DNA from 3 places in the Allobosea sp. FBZP-16 genome. Region 2 is predicted to be linked to each of the others. Evidence: predicted binding sites of a transcription regulator. Region 2 holds the regulator's gene; each other region holds the start of a gene.
What was found. Region 2 encodes PhoB, which activates phosphate uptake and scavenging genes when phosphate is short. Its sites were predicted from a motif close to TGTCATNNANCTGTCAT; they were not measured.
Positions count from the first base shown of each region.

Region 1: a site for PhoB is predicted at 869-885, ahead of CXY91_RS00315 (BtaA family protein). Genes of this name have one in related genera too.
Region 3: a site for PhoB is predicted at 1,428-1,444, ahead of CXY91_RS21705 (esterase-like activity of phytase family protein). Genes of this name have one in related genera too.

Region 1 is NZ_LNCQ01000005.1:59,131-61,390, forward strand. It holds gene CXY91_RS00305 (PAS domain-containing protein) at 1-269, shown strand, start outside; gene msrB (peptide-methionine (R)-S-oxide reductase MsrB) at 288-719, opposite strand; gene CXY91_RS00315 (BtaA family protein) at 1,049-2,260, shown strand, end outside.
Region 2 is NZ_LNCQ01000022.1:18,143-20,402, forward strand. It holds gene pstB (phosphate ABC transporter ATP-binding protein PstB) at 1-26, shown strand, start outside; gene phoU (phosphate signaling complex protein PhoU) at 66-791, shown strand; gene phoB (phosphate regulon transcriptional regulator PhoB) at 820-1,518, shown strand; gene CXY91_RS06375 (YnfA family protein) at 1,528-1,848, opposite strand; gene CXY91_RS06380 (GcrA family cell cycle regulator) at 1,927-2,260, opposite strand, start outside.
Region 3 is NZ_LNCQ01000043.1:78,544-80,803, reverse strand. It holds gene CXY91_RS21705 (esterase-like activity of phytase family protein) at 1-1,371, opposite strand, end outside; gene CXY91_RS21700 (hypothetical protein) at 1,509-1,931, opposite strand; gene CXY91_RS21695 (helix-turn-helix domain-containing protein) at 2,066-2,260, shown strand, end outside.

The DNA of each region.
Region 1 (2,260 bases), on a different contig from region 2:
AGATCCTTGAGACCAAGCAGCCGATCGACCTGCTCGTCACCGATGTCGGGCTGCCTCGCGGCATGAACGGGCGCCAGCTCGCCGACGCGGCGCGCATGCACCGCCCGGATCTCGAGGTGCTGTTCGTCACCGGCTATGCCGAGAACGCTGTGCTCAACCACGGCCATCTCGAACCGGGCATGCACATCATGACCAAGCCGTTCGAGATGGAGGTCTTCGCACGCCGCGTCCGCGACCTGATCGACGGGCGCGGGCCGACGAAAGCCTGAGCCGCCGTCGGCGGTCCGTCAGACTTCCGGCGCAAAATCCATCGCCACGCCGTTGATGCAGTAGCGTAGGCCGGTCGGGGGCGGGCCGTCGGGGAAGACATGGCCGAGATGGCCGCCGCAATTGGCGCAATGCACCTCGACCCGGTGCATGCCGTAGCTGTAGTCCTCGCTCTCCTCGACCGCGCCTTCGAGTGGCTGGTCGAAGCTCGGCCAGCCGGTGCCGCTCTCGAACTTCTTGTGCGATTTGAACAAGGGCTGGCCGCAGCCGACGCAGGAAAACGTGCCGGCGCGCTTCTCGAAGTTCAGCGCGCAGGAGCCGGCCCGCTCTGTGCCGTGGCCGCGCAGCACCCGGTACTGCTCCGGCGTCAGCTTCTCGCGCCATTCGGCGTCGCTGAGCTGGAAGGGGAATTCACGCTCTGCGGGCTTTCCCGTTTTGGCGAACATGTCCATCAGGCCCATGCGAGGCTCCTTTCCGTGCGCTCTTGTTCGATTGTCGCGCAAGATATGGGGATTTGTCTTCCTGATGTCACGGGGGCGCAACGCGAGCTCGTTCACGTCCGCGTTCAATGGCGACGGCGCTCTCCTCCGGCGTCGCTTCGCGTCACCCAACCGTCACGCGACTCCTCTAGAGCCCGCTCCCGCCAGCTTGCACAGCGCGCAGGCGGGGAAAAGCGGTCTCCAGATCAATTTGGAGGCGGATTCACTGATCAGGTCGATCCGACCTGATCAAATCCGGCTCCAGCGGCTCGCCATCGCAATGGGCGGAAACGAGGGGCTTCGTGACGCAGACGATCCGCGCGGTGAAGCGCACGACGAACCTCGGGCTGACCAGCGCCGTCCATCGCAGCAAGCCGCTCTCGCGCGCCGGCCTGCTGGAGCGGATGTTCACGCTCGCCTTCTCCGGGCTGGTCTACCCGCAGATCTGGGAGGATCCGGTCGTCGACATGGAGGCACTGGCGCTGCAGCCCGGCGACCATCTCGTCGCGATCGCCTCGGGCTCCTGCAACATCCTGTCCTATCTCACCGCCGATCCCGCGAAGATCAGCGCGATCGACCTCAACGGCGCCCATATCGCGCTCGGGCATCTCAAGCTCGCGGCCCTGCGCGAAATCGACGATCATGCGGTCTTCCGCCGCTTCTTCGGGCAGGCGCAGTCCAAGGCCAATGTCGAGACCTATGACCGGCTGATCGCGCCGCGGCTCGACGCCGTCAGCCGCGCCTATTGGGAGGGGCGCAACCTCGCCGGCCAGCGCCGGATCGAGCTCTTCGCCCGCAATTTCTACCGCTACGGCCTGCTCGGCCGTTTCATCGGCACCGGGCACTTCCTCGCCCGCCGGCTCGGCTGCGATCCGCGGGTGATGCTGCAGGCCAAGACGATGCAGGAGCAGCGGGCGCTGTTCAACCGGCATCTGGCGCCGGTTTTCGAGAAGAAGCTCGTGCGCTGGCTGGTGCGCCAGCCGGCCTCGCTCTACGGGCTCGGCATTCCGCCGGCGCAATACAAGGCACTGGCCGCCGATGGCGATGCCGGCATCCGCGCCGTCCTGCGCCACCGGCTGGAGCGGCTGGCCTGCGGCTTCGACCTGAAGACCAACTACTTCGCCTGGCAGGCCTTCGGCCGCGGTTACGGAACCGAGCCGGATGCGGCGGTGCCGCCCTATCTGGAGCAGGGCAATTTCGAGACGGTGAAGGCGCGCGCCGGGCGCGTCTCCTACCATCAGAGCGCGATCACCGCCTTCCTCGAGAAGCAGCCAGCCGAAAGCTGCAACGGCTTCGTGCTGCTCGATGCCCAGGACTGGATGAACGATGCCGATCTGACGGCGCTGTGGACGCAGATCACCCGCAGCGCCGCGCCCGGCGCCCGCGTGATCTTCCGCACCGCGGCCGACGAGCGGCTGCTGCCCGGCCGCGTGCCGGAGGCGATCCTGGCGCAATGGCAGTATCAGGAGGAGCGCAGCCGCGCGCTCGGAGCGCGCGATCGCTCCTCGATCTAC
Region 2 (2,260 bases):
ACTACGTCACCGGCCGCTTCGGCTGACGTTCTGAAAGCGCCGGCCAGACTCGAAGGATACGCCCGATGTCGGATCAACATATCGTCCGCTCCTACGATGCCGATCTCGAGGGCCTGCGCCGCAGCCTCGCCGAGATGGGCGGCATGTCCGAGCGCATGCTCGGCGACTCCACCGTGGCTCTGGTGCGCCGCGACACCGCGCTCGCCCAGAAAATCATCAGCGCCGACCAGCGCCTCGACAATCTCCAGCGCGAGGTCGAGGAAAAGGCGGTGCTGACCATCGCTCGCCGCCAGCCGCTGGCGAACGACCTGCGCGAGCTGATCTCGGCAATCCGCATCGCCGCCGACATCGAGCGCGTCGGCGACCTCGCCAAGAACATCGCCAAGCGCGCCGTCGCGATCTCCGGCCAGTTCTCGCCGCCGCATCGCGCCGTCGTCGGCCTCGAGCATATGAGCCGCCTGGTCCAGGCCCAGCTCAAGGACGTGCTCGACGCCTATGCCGCCAGCAACGAGCAGAAGGCGATGGATGTCTGGCGCCGCGACGACGAGATCGACGCGCTCTACACCTCGCTGTTCCGCGAGCTCCTGACCTATATGATGGAGGACCCGCGCAACATCACCTTCTGCACGCATCTGCTGTTCTGCGCCAAGAACGTCGAGCGCATCGGCGACCACACCACCAACATCGCCGAGACCATCCACTATCTCGTCACCGGCCAGTCGATCGACGAGACCCGGCCGAAGCTCGACACCACCAACATCCTCGTCGACCTGCCGGCGGCCAATGGCTGAACCGGCGGGCGCTTGAACGGACGCTGACATGCCCGCACGCATCCTGATCGTCGAGGACGAGGAGCCGCTCACCTTGCTGCTGCGCTACAATCTCGAGGCCGAGGGCTTCGAGGTCGACAGCGTGGCGCGCGGCGACGACGCCGAACTGCACCTGCGCGACCATACGCCCGACCTCGTCCTGCTCGACTGGATGCTGCCCGGCCTCTCCGGCATCGAGCTCTGCCGGCGCCTGCGCACGCGGCGCGACACCGAGCGCGTGCCGATCATCATGCTGACAGCCCGCGGCGAGGAGACAGAGCGCGTCCGCGGCCTTGCCACCGGTGCCGACGACTATGTCGTCAAGCCGTTCTCGCTGCCCGAATTGATCGCCCGCATCCAGGCGCTGCTGCGCCGCGCCAAGCCCGGCCATGTCGCCGGTCTGCTCGCTGCCGGCGATCTCGAGCTCGACCGCACCACCCGGCGCGTCCGCCGCGCCGGCGCCGAATTGCATCTCGGCCCGACCGAGTTCCGCCTGCTCGAATTCCTGATGCAGGCCCCGGGCCGGGTCTATTCCCGGGCGCAACTGCTCGACGCCGTCTGGGGCCGCGACGTCTATATCGACGAACGCACCGTCGACGTTCATGTCGGGCGCCTGCGCAAGGCGATCACGCCGGCCAATGCCAAGGACCCGCTGCGCACGGTGCGCGGCGCCGGCTACGCCTTCGACGAGACGTTTGCCCGCAGCTGAGCGCTTCTGTCAGCGCGGCGCGGCGATGATCACCGCTGCGCCGGCAAGGCAGAGCGCGGCGCCTGCCAGGTCGTAGCGATCTGGTAGCACCTTCTCGACCAGCGCCATCCAGGCCAGCGACGCCACGATATAGACGCCGCCATAGGCGGCGAAGGTGCGCCCGGCGGCTGGACTGTCGAGCAGGGCCAGCAACCAGGCGAAAGCCGCAAGCGATACCAGGCCCGGCAGCAGCCACCAGGCCGACTTCCCGAGCTTGAGCCAGGCCCAGAAGGCGAAGCAGCCGGCGATCTCCGCCAGCGCCGCGGCGGCATAGGTCGCAAAGGTCGCCATGGCGCTCTCCCGTGGTCCTGCCCATAAAAAAGCCGGCCACGAGGGCCGGCTTTTCCGATTTTGGATGGTTACGCCGCCTCAGGCGCGGACGGGCTTGCGCTCGCGGCGCCGGTCGGCCGCCGGCTGGTAGGCGATCCGGGCGTGATAGGCGCAATAGGGCATGCCGGTCGCGCTGCGGCCGCCGCAGAAGCGGAACTCCGGCGTAGTCGGGTCGCCCATCGGCCACCGGCACATATATTCGCGCAGATCCATGATCGTGACCCGCTCGGAGAACGGCACGACCACGTCCTCGGCCGGCGCCGGAGCGCGCTCGACCTGTGCTTCGGTCGCGATTTCGGGTGCGAACTGCGGTGCCAGCGCGGTGTTGCCGCGAGTCAGCCCGGCGCCACCGTTCTGATGGCCGGCGGGATGG
Region 3 (2,260 bases), on a different contig from region 2:
ATGGGCGGCGAGGCCCGAGAGCGCGCCCCAGCCGCGTGGCACGCCATCGACATCGGCCGAGACGATCGTCGGGTAGGCGGTTGGCGCCTCGCTGCGCTGATAGATTGTCACGGCCGAACGCGGCCCGTCCTTCTCGCCGAGATCGGCCTCGGAGGCGGCAACGAAGAGATTGCGCTGCGGGATCGCCAGCAGCCCTTCCGGCGCGATGCCGCCCGGCAGGGCCTGCAGATAGCGCGGAGCCTTGCCCGGCCCCTCGTCCTTGAAGACGAGCACGAGTGAGGCGCGTTCCAGCCCGACGAAGAACAGGCGCTCGCCATCATAGGTGCCGACCTCGATACCCTCCGGCTCGCTGCCCTTAGCGGCTGAGCGGCGCTCCGGATAATGGCCGAGGCGGATGGCGATGTGGTCGACCATGTTGCCGGCATCGAACTCGACCGTGCCGTCCTTGCGAAAAATCGTGAAGCCGCGCGAGCCGCCTTTCCAGTCGCCCTCATTGGCGGTGACGAAGCGGTCGGTGTCGAGCCAGCGCACCGCATCGGGCTCGCGGCGCAAGCCCTTCAGCTCTTCGACCGGCTTGATCTCACCGTCTCGGGTCTTGTCGATGTTCTTGAGATCGACGGTGCCGGCCGGGAAATGCGTAACGAGCTTCCCGATCCTGGTGTCGACCACGGCGATGTGGTTGTTCTCCTGCAGCGTCACCACGGCAAGGCCGTCCTGGTTGACGTCGACGAATTCCGGCTCAGGATCGGTCGGCTCGACCGCGGCGATGCCGGTGAGGTCGACGATCTGCCTGGAGGCGCAATCGGCCTCGCCGCCCGTGATGCCGATCAAAGTGAGATTGCCGGCGGGAAGCTGCGGCAGGTCGCCCTTGTTCAGCTTCTCGTCGCGCTCGTTCTCGATGACGATGGCGAGCTTGCCCTTGTCCTTGGTCAGGGCGATCGAATCGGGCTGGCCGCCTAGCTCGCATTTGGCTGTGACCTGCTTCGTTCTCAGGTCGATGGTGGCGAGATGGCCGGCCGGCTCCTTGAAGTTGTCGCCGGAGCTGACGACGACGGCGAAGGCGCGCTCGCCGAGGATGACGACCGAGGTCGGCTCGCCGCCGACCGGGATGAAGCCGGCGGGCTTGGGCGCATCGGCCGTGGTGATGTCGATCAGACCGACCGCCTTCTGCTCGGCGTCGGTATAGGCGAGCAGGGTGCCGGCCTCGTTGGCCGAAATGATCTCCGCAACCGTCTTCTTCTTCGCGTCGCGATCGGCCGGGAGGTTCAGCGGCACCTGGAAGGTGGCGATACGGTTGAAGGTCGGCTCGGCAAGTGCCGTTGCGCCAGAGAGGAGCGTCGCGAGGGCCGCAAGGACAAGGGGTTTGCGCATTGGGACGGTCCTGTTCCGCAGGGTGGGGAGGCAGGCCTTCCGGCTAGTGAGCACAGACGACGGTTTCGTGACAAGGCGTCGCAAGCAACGGCCGCCGCGGCGCGAGCCACGGCGGCTTCGGCTAACGGGCCGTTTGGTCAGTGCAAAGCGGCTTCGGTTCCAACGGTTTCCGTGACCGACTTCTTCAGGCCGATCACCTCGAGCTCGGTGACGACCGCGACCGCCGCGGCCTGGGCCAGGACGAAGGCGATGCCGAGCGTGGTCGGCGCGAACCAGCCGGCGACGAGGATCAGCACGCTGTCGGCGATCCAGAGCACGTTGATGCCGATCACGGCATAGACTGCGAGGCGCGGCAGGCGAAGCCGGCTGGCGAAGAACGCAAGCAGGGCAGCACAAGGCAGCAACACCAGGCCGGCGCCGCGAAGAAACTCCGCCGGAAAGCCGAGGAGGCCGGAGAGCGAACCGGCGCCGACGCTGAGCAGCAGGCCGGTCGCGGCGCAGGCGGCGGCATCGAGGGCAAGGGCGTTGCGCAGGAAACGCGAGGACTGGATGAAGGCCATGGTCGTTCTCCGGTTCAGGCCCCGTCTCATCCGGGGCGGTTGCTGATGGAGGCCATGCTGACGAAAGCCCGGCGGCCGGTCGATTAAGCCAGAGGTAATTGGATGGCGGCGCCGCTACGGCTACCTTGCCCACCATGAACAAGCACCAGCAGCCCACGATCGGGCATCTCATCCGCGACTGGCGCCAGCTGCGCCGTCTCAGCCAGCTCGACCTCGCGCTCGAAGCCGAGATCTCGCAGAAGCATCTCAGCTTCGTCGAGAGCGGCCGCTCGGTCCCGAGCCGAGACATGGTCCTGCTGCTCGCCGAGCATCTCGGCGTGCCGCTGCGC